Regions from separate parts of the Pseudoduganella rhizocola genome, predicted to be linked through region 1. Evidence: predicted binding sites of a transcription regulator. Region 1 holds the regulator's gene; the other holds the start of a gene.

Region 1 (5,662 bases):
CATTGCGCAGCGGCTTGCTGAAGGATGCGATCGCGGCGCGCAGTTCATGGCCCGGCGTGGCATCGACCAGCGAGGCCAGTGCGGGCAGCTCGGCTTCCGGCACGAAATGGTCGGCCAGCTGCAGGTAGAGCGCGTCCGCCGCGCCCACCGTCACGCCGGTGAGGCCAAGGTAGGCGCCCAGCCTGCCCGGTGCATGCGACAGGAAATGACTGCCGCCCACGTCCGGGAACAGGCCGATATTCACTTCCGGCATGGCCATCTTCGTGCGGCTGGTGACAATGCGCACGCCGGTCTGCGGGCCGCCCTGCGCAATGCCCATGCCGCCGCCCATCACCACGCCGTCCATCAGCGCGATATAGGGCTTGGGATAGAAGTGGATCAGGTGATTGAGCGCGTATTCCTCGGTGAAGAAATCTTCCAGCAGGGCGCTGCCGCCGCGCGGCGTGGCATGCCCTGCCTCGTGGAAGAAACGGATATCGCCGCCTGCGCACAGCGCCTTCCCGCTGCTGGAACGGATGACGACGGCCGCCACATTTGTGTCATCGCGCCACTGCTGCAATGCAGCAGTGAGCGCCCTCACCATGTCCAGCGACAGCGAGTTCAGGGCCTTGGGACGGTCCAGCAGGATAAAGCCGGTGCCGTTCGCTACATGGGTCTGGACGAATTCGCTCATTGCGCAATGCCGAAAAATTAAGATCGTCCATTGTAACGTTGCCGCGCCGTCTATGCGATGTGTGCGGCGAAGCCCGTCTGGCCCGGCGCTACCTCCGGATGCAGCTCCATCGACGGAATCAGGTAGTCGCCGAAATTCTGCTTGCGGAAGGCGATGGGCGTAGCGGTCGCCAGCGTGTCCAGGCGCTCGCCGAGGCGCCCGCTGACCTCCGCGAAGCGCGCCTCGTCCATGGCGCGCACCCGGTATTCCACGAAGGGCGGCAGGACATCGAAACCGGGGTAGTACAGCATGCCATGCTGGATCGGAAACAGCAGGTCGTTGATGGGGCCGTTGATGCCGCGCGGGCCGTAATGCTGCTCCCAGCCGCCGGTGGTCACGATCAGCATGGCGCGCTTGCCTGCCAGCTTGCCCTCGCCGTAGCGGTCGCCCCAGCGCCGGTCCGAGTGCTCGCCCACGCCGTAGGCGAAACCGTAGGCATACACGCGGTCGAACCAGCCTTTCATGATGGCCGGCATGGAGAACCACCACAGGGGAAACTGGAACAGCACCGCATCGGCCCACATCAGCTTTGCCTGCTCGGCCGCGATGTCCGGGCTTTGCAGGCCGTTCTCGAAAGCGTATTTCGATTCGGGCGAGATATGGAAGGGCGTGCCCGGCTCGTGGGCCAGGTTATCGCCCGAGTCCACCGTGGCTTTCCACTGCATGGCGTACAGGTCCGAGACCTGCACGCTGTGGCCGGCGGCCTGCAGGCGCTGCACGCTGAAGTCGCGCAGCGAAGCGTTCAGGGAAGTGGGTTCGGGATGGGCATAAACGATCAGGATATTCATGGCTGGCTTTCATTAGTGAGAAGAAGCCAGCTTATGGATTCCTGAGGTATATTGGAAATGAATTCCCAATATTGCAGGTATTAGCATGATTAATCTCCGGCAGATCGACCTCAATCTGCTGCTCACGCTGGACGTGCTGCTGAGCGAGCACAACGTAACGCGCGCGGCCCAGCGCCTGCACCTGTCCCAGCCCTCGGTCAGCGTGCACCTGGCCAAGCTGCGCGATATCTTCAGCGACCCGCTGCTGCTGCCGGGTCCGCGCGGCATGCAGCCCACGGCGCGGGCGGAAGAGCTGCGCGAGCCGCTGCGCCTGGCCCTGCAGGCGCTGGAACAGGCGCTGGGCCCGGCCGGCAGCTTCGATCCCGCCGGCGCAAGCAATACCTGGCGCATCGCGGCGGCCGATTATGGCGAGTCGGCCATCCTGCTGCCCGCCCTGCCCCGGCTGCGGGCGGCGGCGCCCGGCGCGCGGCTGGCCGTCGTGCCTGCCGTGCTCAGCCGTCTAGCGCGCCAGGCGGAACAAGGGGAGATCGATCTTGCATTGCAGACAAGCGCCGATGCGCCGCCCAGCCTGCGCCGCCGTGCCCTGTTCACCGAACGCTATGTGCTGGTGGCGCGCAAGGGGCATCCCAAACTGAAACGCCGCCCCACGCTGGAGCAGTTCTGCGCGCTGGAGCACGCGATTGTGTCGCCGGGCGGCGGCAGTTTTACCGGCGTCACGGACGAAGCGCTGGCGGCGGCGGGCGCCGCGCGCCGCGTGGTGCTGTCGGTGCCGCATTTCCTCTTCCTGCGCTCGGCGCTGGCCTCCACCGACCTGGTGGCCATGCTGCCTTCGCGCCTGCTGCGCGATGCGCCCGAACTGCAGCAGCTGGAGGCGCCGGTAGCCGTGCAGGGCTACGAAATGGCCATGCTGTGGCATGAACGCGTGCACCGCGATCCCGCGCACAAGTGGCTGCGGGACACGATTGCGGCGGCGGTGGCGGAATAGGGGCGCAAAAAAGGGCGCCGGATGCGCCCTTGTTTTGGTGAGGCCGCTCTTTTATGCGGCGCTGGCCGGAGATTCGAAGACCTCGGCGCGATGCTTGATTGCATCGTGGTTGTGGTTCTGGACTTTGTCTTTGTACTTCATGACCTGCCGGTCCAGTTTGTCGATCAGGGTGTCGATCGCGGCATACAGGTCTTGCGCGAGGCTTTCGACGTACACCGTCTTGCCCGACATGCGCAGGTTGATTTCAGCTTTTTGCCTTTTCTCTTTCTCGGTGAGGTTATCTACACTCAGGATGACAGCAATGTCGATCACTTGATCGAAATGGCGTCTCACGCGCTCCAGCTTGTTCTGGACGTATTCGCGAATCGCGGGGGTCACTTCGAGATGATGTCCACTGATGGTGAGATTCATACACACTCCTAAAAGATGATGTAACTCAACAGGCTCTTGACGCTCGGTAAAGCTCAGACGAGCCCATTCACTACAAGGACTTGCGGAGACTGACTGGAGGGATTTTGAGGGCTTCGCGATACTTGGCAACAGTACGTCGCGCAATCACCATGCCCTGTTCTCCCAGCATGTCCGCAATCTTACTGTCGGATAAAGGGTTTTTCGGGTCTTCTGCTCCTGTGAATTGCACAATCAGCGCACGGATCGCAGTCGAGGAAGCTTCACCCCCAGCTTCAGTCGCGACGTGGCTACCAAAGAAATATTTCAACTCAAACATCCCATGTGGGGTGAGCATGTATTTCTGAGTTGTTACGCGAGAAATAGTACTCTCGTGTAAACCCAGTGTATCAGCAATTTCGCGCAACACAAGGGGTCTCATGGCAACCGCGCCATGCGAGAAAAAATTCTTCTGCCGCTCAACGATCGCTTGTGCAACGCGCAAAATTGTGTCGAAACGTTGGCGCATATTTTTGATCAGCCACTTTGCTTCCTGCAGCTGCGCGTTCATCTGCGATTCGCCCTTGCCCTGCTTGAGCAGGCTGGCATACAGCGCGTTCACGCGCAGGCGCGGCATCACGTCGTTGTTCAGCGTAACGACCCAGCCGTTGCGGCCTTTTTTCACCACCACGTCGGGCACCACATAGTCGCTCGCATCGGCAGAGAAGGCAGCGCCCGGATGCGGGTTGCAGCGGCGGATCACGGCCTGCGCCTCGCGCAGGTCTTCGTCGTCGCAGTCCAGCGCTTTTTTCAGCTTGTTGAAGTCGCGCTGGGCGAACCAGGCCAGGTGCTTCTCCACGATGCACAGGGCCATGCGGCGAGTGACCAGAGGGACGCCGGGCATGCGCTTGATCTGCAGCGCCAGGCACTCCGATGCATTGCGTGCGCCCACGCCGACGGGGTCGAAGCTTTGCAGCAGCGTGAGCGAGGTTTGCAGCTCCTCGATTTCGATATCGAGTTCTTCCGGCAGGCGCGCGTGGATCTCTTCCAGGCTCTCTTCCAGGTAGCCGTTTTCGTCGAGCGCGTCGATGATCAATTCCATCAGCGCGCGGTCGCGCGGTTCCAGCACCGTCACCCGCATCTGTTCCATCAGGTGCTCGCGCAGGCTGTGGTGGCCGGCTTCCAGCTGGGGACGCGCATCTTCGTCGTCCGGCGCTTTCGACCGGCCCGCGTCGGACCAGTCGCCGTCGCTTTCCGCGATGCCCTCGCCTTCATACTGTTCCGGCTCGGAAGGCGCGGCATCGGCCGGCGGCGTGTTCTCGTTGGCCGGGCCTTCGGCAGCAGTGGCCGTGGGCGCCGCCTGGCCGATGGCGCCATCCGCCAGCAGGCGCACGGAGCGGTCCAGCGGATCGTCCAGCCGTTCCAGCAGCGGGTTCTCAGTCAGCAGCTGTTCGAGCTCCTGGTGCAGTTCCAGCGTCGACAGCTGCAGCAGCCGGATGGACTGCTGCAGCTGGGGTGTCAGCGCGAGGTGCTGCGAGGTTCGCAGTTGCAGGGACTGTTTCATGGCTTACATGCGGAAGTGCTCGCCGAGGTAGACGCGGCGCACCGATTCGTCGGCGATGATGTCGTCGGGACGGCCGGAGGCCAGCACGCTGCCCTGGTTGATGATGTAGGCGCGGTCGCAGATGCCCAGCGTTTCGCGCACATTGTGGTCGGTGATCAGCACGCCGATGCCGCGCTCCTTGAGGAAGCGCACGATGCGCTGGATCTCGATCACGGCAATCGGGTCCACGCCGGCAAAGGGCTCGTCCAGCAGCACGAAGCGCGGATTGGTGGCCAGCGCGCGCGCAATCTCCACGCGGCGGCGCTCGCCGCCGGACAGCGACAGCGCCTGGTTCTCGCGCAGCTTCTCGATCTGCAGGTCGGCCAGCAGGGTGTTCAGGCGCTCGTCGATCTCCGCCTTCGTCAGCGGCTTGCCGTTGACCTTCTGGATCTCCAGCACGGCGCGGATATTCTCCTCCACCGTCAGCTTGCGGAACACCGACGCCTCCTGTGGCAGGTAGGACAGGCCCATGGTGGCGCGCTTGTGGATAGGCAGGCTGGAGATATCGGTGCCGCTGATATCGATGGTGCCCGCATCGGACGGCACCAGGCCCACGATCATGTAGAAGGAAGTGGTCTTGCCGGCGCCGTTGGGGCCCAGCAGGCCGACCACTTCGCCGCATTCCACCTGCAGCGACACGTCATGCACCACCTGGCGCTTGCCGTAGCTCTTCTGCAGTCCGCGAACGATGAGGGTGCTGCCGCAGCTTTGTGCTTCCATGCTTATTTCCCCGCCGCTGGCTCGGTGCGTTTCGGCTGCAGCACCATGGTGCCGCGGCCGCCGCCGGTTTTGCTGTCGCCCGTACTCGTATTGCGCACGCTGAAGAACTCGCGGCGGCTGTCGTAGGAGATGAACTCGCCCTGCACTTCGTCGCTCGGCTTGCTGCCTTCCAGGCGGCGCACCTTGGCGCGCGAATACATCTTCACGAGTTCGGACTTCTCGTCGTATTCGATGCGGTCGGCCTCGCCCTCGATCCACTGGTCGCCGGGACCGTCGCGCTTCTGGCGGAAGCTCACGCGCTTGCCGCCGCCGGCGGTCAGCGTGGCCAGCTGGTAGCCGTCCGGCGTGTAGGTGACGACTGCCTTCTCGGCCTTCATCAGAAGCGTGCCGCGCGTCAGCGTCACGTCATCGGTAAAGGTGTAGATCTGGCGCACGTCGTCGGCGTCCAGCGTGCCGTACTTGATTTC
Region 2 (5,662 bases), on a different contig from region 1:
CATGGATGCGGGCCAGCTGTTGCCAGGCCGATTCGATGGCGCCGGCCTGCCAGCCGGTGAGATAGCTCAGGTGCTCGCCGGCGAGCAGCACCCGGCCCTCACCTTCCAGCAGCACCGGGTAGGCGCTCTTGCGCGACTCCTCGCTCCATTCGGCCCAGCCGCCCAGGTTGTACTGCACGCGGTGCCATGCCACGGAGAAGGACTTCTCGAAGGAGGCGCGGTAGGCAGGGAATATCTTTTCGCCTGCGGCCAGTGCGAATTCGGCGCGTTCGGCGGGCGTCATCGCGCTCACCTCGATGGCTGCGCTTTGGTAGTTGTAGTAGCCGAGCAGCACCCCCTTCTGCTTCTGCCATTGCGAAGACGGCAGGGAAATGGTGTTGATGCCCTTGAGGTCCGTGAACACGTGGCCGCCGTAGATATGGTCGTCCTCTTCCCAGAAGCGGCGCTTCATCTGCAGGCCGATCTTGCCGACCGGCGCATAGGCGACCGCCTTCACGGCGGCCTTGAACTTGTCGGAGAAATCGGTGTCGATCATGCGCAGCACGGAAAGCGGAATGGTGCACAGGCAGTAATCCGCACTGAGCGATTGCAGCTTGCCGGTTCCGGTGTCTTTGTATGTCACCGTGACGTTCTTCTCGCCGTGGCGGATGGTCTGCACTTCCGCCTTGTAGCGGATGAAGCGCCCGACACGCTTTTCGAAAGCCTTTGCAATCGCATCCATGCCGCCCACCGGCTGGAACATGGTGTTCTGCATCGGGAAGTCCTGCACCGCGCTGTACACATTGCTGACGTGGGAGGCCAGCAGTTCCCTGAAGCCCAGCGGATCGGACGCCGTGCCGGGGCCGGGATTCATGCCCGCGCCGGGATTGACAGCGAAGCCGCGGCCACTGCGGCCCTTGTAGCGCAGATCATCGTTATCGAGCTGGCCTTCATGCACCAGGTAGTCCAGCAGCAGGCGCTGGTCTTCGGCATTGAGCTTTTTGTCCAGCGTGTGGTCCTGCACCGACTTGGCCAACAGCTCGGCAACGTGGCCACGCATATCGGCCTTGATCTGTGCCGGGCGCAGGCGCTGGCGCGACAGCGGGCCGCCGTTCTCCAGGTAGACGATGGAGTGGTCGTTATCGTTGACCATCACCTCGAGTGGAACACCAAAGCTGCGCGTGTAGTGCAGCGTCGACTGATGGTGCAGCGGAATGCGCCAGGGCCCGTGGTTGATGTAATGCCCGTCGTCGAACTCGCAGCGCTGCGGCTCGCCGCCCAGCTCCGCCAGCGTGAAGCCCTTGCGTGCGGTCTGGCAGCGGCCGCCGGCGAAACCGCGCGCCTCCAGCACCTGCACACGGTAGCCGAGCTTCCCCAGCTCATAGGCCGCCGTCATGCCGGCCAGGCCGGCGCCGAGGATAAGGACGGACTTTCCCTTGCCGTTGCCGCTCAGCACCGGCGGTCCCGCCATGCGCGATGCGATGCCCATGCCCCATGCATCCATCGTATTGAACAGGAGGCCGGTTCCTCCCACAGCAGCGGCGCGATAGAGAAACTCGCGCCGCGTGATTGCACCTGAACTTTGCATCTGCTTCCTCCACTTGGCTGGATGAAGTGATCAAAGCAATCGCTGTGCCACGCAGCAGCCGAAAACACTCTATTCGGCGCATCGAATAAACTTGTTTCGGCAGGCTCCCGCATCGAAGCGCGCCAGCAGGCATAAGGCCTTCCGCGAACATACTTTGTTATTCCCCAGCAGCAAAGAAAGCTGCCGTGGCCTTTGTGGTGCGGCGCACCATCGAGATGCGCATCAGAAGCTGGCGTGCATCCCCGGCGCATGCGCCGCGCTCCGCGTTGCGTCCGCAGCGAGATGGCAGACATGAAAGCGCATCGGCGCTACCGGGTCCAGAAGGTAGATGAGGGAGCGGTCGGATGCGTCATACGCCACGCGCACCGGCCAGCGCCGCTGGCGCGCACGCTCGAACCAGCGTTCCGCCAGCGCATGCGCACAGCTGTAATACAGGCCGTGCAGGCAGATGCCATCCGGCGTGACCATGGCTTCCTCTGTCGGCAGCAGGCAGCAGCGCACCGTCTCTTCCGGATACTGGCGCAGGGCTCCGCCACGCTGGCGCAGCCCCCATTCCCACAGCTGCAGCGGCGCCAGCGCCCCCGGGCCTTGCTGCCGCAGGTTGTACTCGAGGATACTGTCGATCACGGCACGGGTGAACTGCACGATGTCGATGGCGGCGTCCATGGCGCCGGAGATGTCATCCGGGGCGCGGACCGGTGCGGCGGCATCGAGCAGCGGAAAGCGCTTGCCGAGATCCTCGCGCCACCATGCGGACTGCGCGGTACCCGCCGTACAGCGCACGCCGAAGTTATTGAACAGCACATCGGTCTGCGCTTCCCCGGCCAGCAGCGGATCGATACGCAGCATCTCCGGCAGCTGGCGTGAAGGCCATTCGCCGGCATGGATGCTGCGGCCGAATCGCTGGCAGTAGCGGGCCTTGTCGGCAGCACAGTGGACCAGCGCCATCATGCCCTGCCGCCAGTGCGGCGCCTCCAGGCTGACGTGGATGCCGGCCACGAGGCCGCTGAAGACATCGGACACCACATATAGCAGCGGCATGCCCGCCAGCCGGCTGCGGTCGTCGGCCGATACCAGCTGCACGTCGGCCCGCACCGCGTCGAGCTGGAACACGGCGCCGGGCCGGCCGGGCTGCGGCACATGCCACTCCGCGGGCAAGGGTGCAGGCCGGCCCGGCTGCCCAGGCACGCCGTCCTGCGTCAGCCAATAGCTGAACTGGCCGAAGGTCGGCACCGCATCCGCTCCCGCTTCGCGCCGTATACGCCGCGTCTCGTGGTCGACGCTGGGCCGGCTGAAGAAGTCGCGGACCATGGCCTCATATACCGCGCGTCGCGAGAAACGGCCCTGCGCCGCGGAATAGCTGGCAGCGGCCACTCGGAAGATGCGGCGCATGCCGTCGCCGACGTTTACACCTGGCGCGGCGCCGTGCTTGCGTGGCCGTCCGCGCTTCACTCCCTCCGAGGAGCGGCGGGTTTTGCCGCGTGCACCGGAATTGGCGTAGTCGGGCAGCAGCGCATTCGGCGTCATGCCGCGCTGCCAGTAGCGGCGCAGGTAGCGGTAGAGCGTGGGATGCGAGAACCCGTGGCGCCCGGCGTAATCGGCAATGAGCGGGCCGCGCTTGCGCGGCTGGTAGATGGCAGGCTCCATGCAGGCCAGGTCGCGGATGATGGACCAGGCCCGGTCACGCAGCTGCAGGTGTTTGGGCGGCAGCAGGTCCTGGTTCACCAGCACGGTGAAGGGATCTTCCTCCAGCCTGTGCGCCCGGCCCTCGTCAAGGTCAGCCTGCAGGCTGGCCAGGGATAGCAGCTCCGCATCGCTGGAGCGCGCGTGGACATCGAATGCATACGCCACCGTGCGGGCCGGGTCGATCCACAGGATACGCAGGACGCGGCGCCGCGGCACCGCCAGCTCGATCAAGTCGTTTCGCGATAGCATCTGCCGCCCTCAGAGGACTAAATGCAGATGTCTATGCAAATACCAGACCAGGCAATGCTGCGCCGGGGCGCAGGGGGAACGGCCCGGGCCGCGGCAGGCTCCGGGCCTTATTCTGGTGCGGCGAAGGGCGGCGCCCGCACCGCAGCCGTGCGCAGGCGCTTACTTCTTCTTGCCCTTGCCCGGCACGGACTTCTTCGGCGGGGTGTGCTTGGCCGATTCCGGCGGCATGCTGTCGGCAAGGCTGATCTTCAGCTGCTGGCCGCCCACCCATACCTTGCCGAGGTGCTTGAAGATCTCGTCGGGCATCCCGTCGGGCATCTCCAGCATCGAGTGGTCGTCGAAGATCTCGATACGGCCGATGTAGCGCGCTTCCAGCCCGCTTTCGTTGGCGATGGCGCCCACCAGGTTCGATGGCGTGGCCGCGTGCCTGCTGCCCACTTCCACGCGGTAGGCGCGGATGCGCATCTCGCCCTTCGGCGCTTTTTCCTTTTTCTTCTTCGGCGCGGGCTCTTCCTCCGCTACCGCCGCTTCGGCGACGAGCGCGTCCAGCGTGCGCGGCTTGCTCTTCTTCGGCGCCGGCGCTGCAGCAGGCGCTTCGCCGTCACGGCTGATGCGCAGGAACTGGCCCGCCACGCGCACGCCGGACAGCGTGGACAGGGTATCGGGGCTCAGGTCGTCCGGCATATCGAGCACGGTGAAGTCGTCGAAGATCTCGATGCGGCCGATATATTTGGAATCGATGCCGCCTTCGTTGGCGATGGCGCCGACGATATTGCCCGGCTTCACGCCGTGCTGGTAGCCGACCTCGATGCGGTAGGTCTGCATGCCCGGCTCGGATTCGCGCGGCACGCGCTCCTTTTTCGGGAAGCTGCGTTCGGCGCGCTCCGGACGCTCTGCACGCTCCGGGCGCTCGGCACGGGCCGGCGCCTTGCCGTCTTCATGCCAGCCTTTCTCGCGGCTCTTGTCCAGCAGCAGGGGCACGTCGCCACGCGCGATCTTGGCGAGCGCAGCGGCAATCTCGATAGCGGGAATATTCTGTTCGCGTTCGAAGTCCTCGATCAGCGACCGGAAATGCTCCAGGCCGCCCTCGGCCAGCGTTTCGCTGATCTGGTCCTTGAACTTCGCAATGCGCACGTCGTTGACGGCCTTGATGCTCGGCAGCTCCATCGGGCTGATCGGCTGGCGCGTGGCGCGCTCGATGGATTTCAGCAGGTTGCGCTCGCGCGGCGTGATGAACAGGATCGCCTCGCCGCTGCGGCCCGCACGGCCGGTGCGGCCGATGCGGTGGGTGTAGCTTTCCGCGTCATACGGCACGTCGTAGTTGACCACGTGGCTGATGCGCTCCACATCCAGGCCGCGCGCCGCCACGTCGGTGGCCACCAGGATGTCGATCTTCCCTTCGCGCAGCTGGCCGATGGTGCGCTCGCGCGCCGCCTGCTGCATGTCGCCGTTGATGGCGGCCGCGGAGAAGCCGCGCGCCTGCAGGCGCTCCGTCAGCTCCTCGGTGCCAAGCTTGGTGCGCGAGAAGATGATCATGCCGTCGAAGTTCTCCGCCTCCAGGATGCGGGTCAGCGCATCCAGCTTGTGCATGCCGCTCACCAGCCAGTAGCGCTGGCGGATATTCTCGGCGGTGCCGGTCTTGGCCGCCACCGTCACTTCGGCCGGATTGCGCAGGTAGGTGGTGGCGATGCGCTTGATCTGGCTTGGCATGGTGGCCGAGAACAGCGCGGTCTGGCGCGTTTCCGGCGTCTCCTGCAGGATGCGCTCCACATCGTCGATGAAGCCCATGCGCAGCATTTCATCCGCCTCGTCCAGCACCAGCGTCTTCAGCTTGCTGAGGTCCAGCGAGCCCTTTTCGATATGGTCGATGATACGGCCCGGCGTGCCCACCACCACGTGCACGCCGCGGCGCAGCGCCGACAGCTGCGGGCCGTAGCTCTGGCCGCCGTACACCGGCAGCACATGGAAGCCCGGAATATAGGCGGCGTAGCGCTGGAAGGCCTCGGCCACCTGGATCGCCAGCTCGCGCGTGGGCGCCAGCACCAGCGCCTGCGGCGCGCTCAGTTTGGTGTCGATGCGCGACAGGATGGGCAGCGCGAAGGCGGCCGTCTTGCCGGTGCCGGTCTGGGCCTGGCCCAGCACGTCGCGGTTCTGCAGCAG

What was found. The regulator sigma-54, encoded in region 1, starts transcription at its own class of promoters, with help from an activator protein. The targets are predictions, from matches to a motif close to TGGCANGNAANCTGCTTT.
Region 2: a site for sigma-54 is predicted at 1,600-1,617, ahead of ACJRPG_RS22345 (flavin monoamine oxidase family protein). Genes of this name have one in related genera too.

What each region holds. Positions count from the first base shown of each region.
Region 1 is NZ_JBJQIK030000011.1:97,644-103,305, reverse strand. It holds gene ACJRPG_RS21115 (enoyl-CoA hydratase/isomerase family protein) at 1-673, opposite strand, end outside; gene ACJRPG_RS21110 (NAD(P)H-dependent oxidoreductase) at 724-1,500, opposite strand; gene ACJRPG_RS21105 (LysR family transcriptional regulator) at 1,586-2,485, shown strand; gene hpf (ribosome hibernation-promoting factor, HPF/YfiA family) at 2,537-2,896, opposite strand; gene ACJRPG_RS21095 (RNA polymerase factor sigma-54) at 2,967-4,436, opposite strand; gene lptB (LPS export ABC transporter ATP-binding protein) at 4,440-5,195, opposite strand; gene lptA (lipopolysaccharide transport periplasmic protein LptA) at 5,198-5,662, opposite strand, start outside.
Region 2 is NZ_JBJQIK030000013.1:71,916-77,577, forward strand. It holds gene ACJRPG_RS22345 (flavin monoamine oxidase family protein) at 1-1,567, opposite strand, end outside; gene ACJRPG_RS22350 (TnsB C-terminal domain-containing protein) at 1,790-3,502, opposite strand; gene ACJRPG_RS22355 (DEAD/DEAH box helicase) at 3,662-5,662, opposite strand, start outside.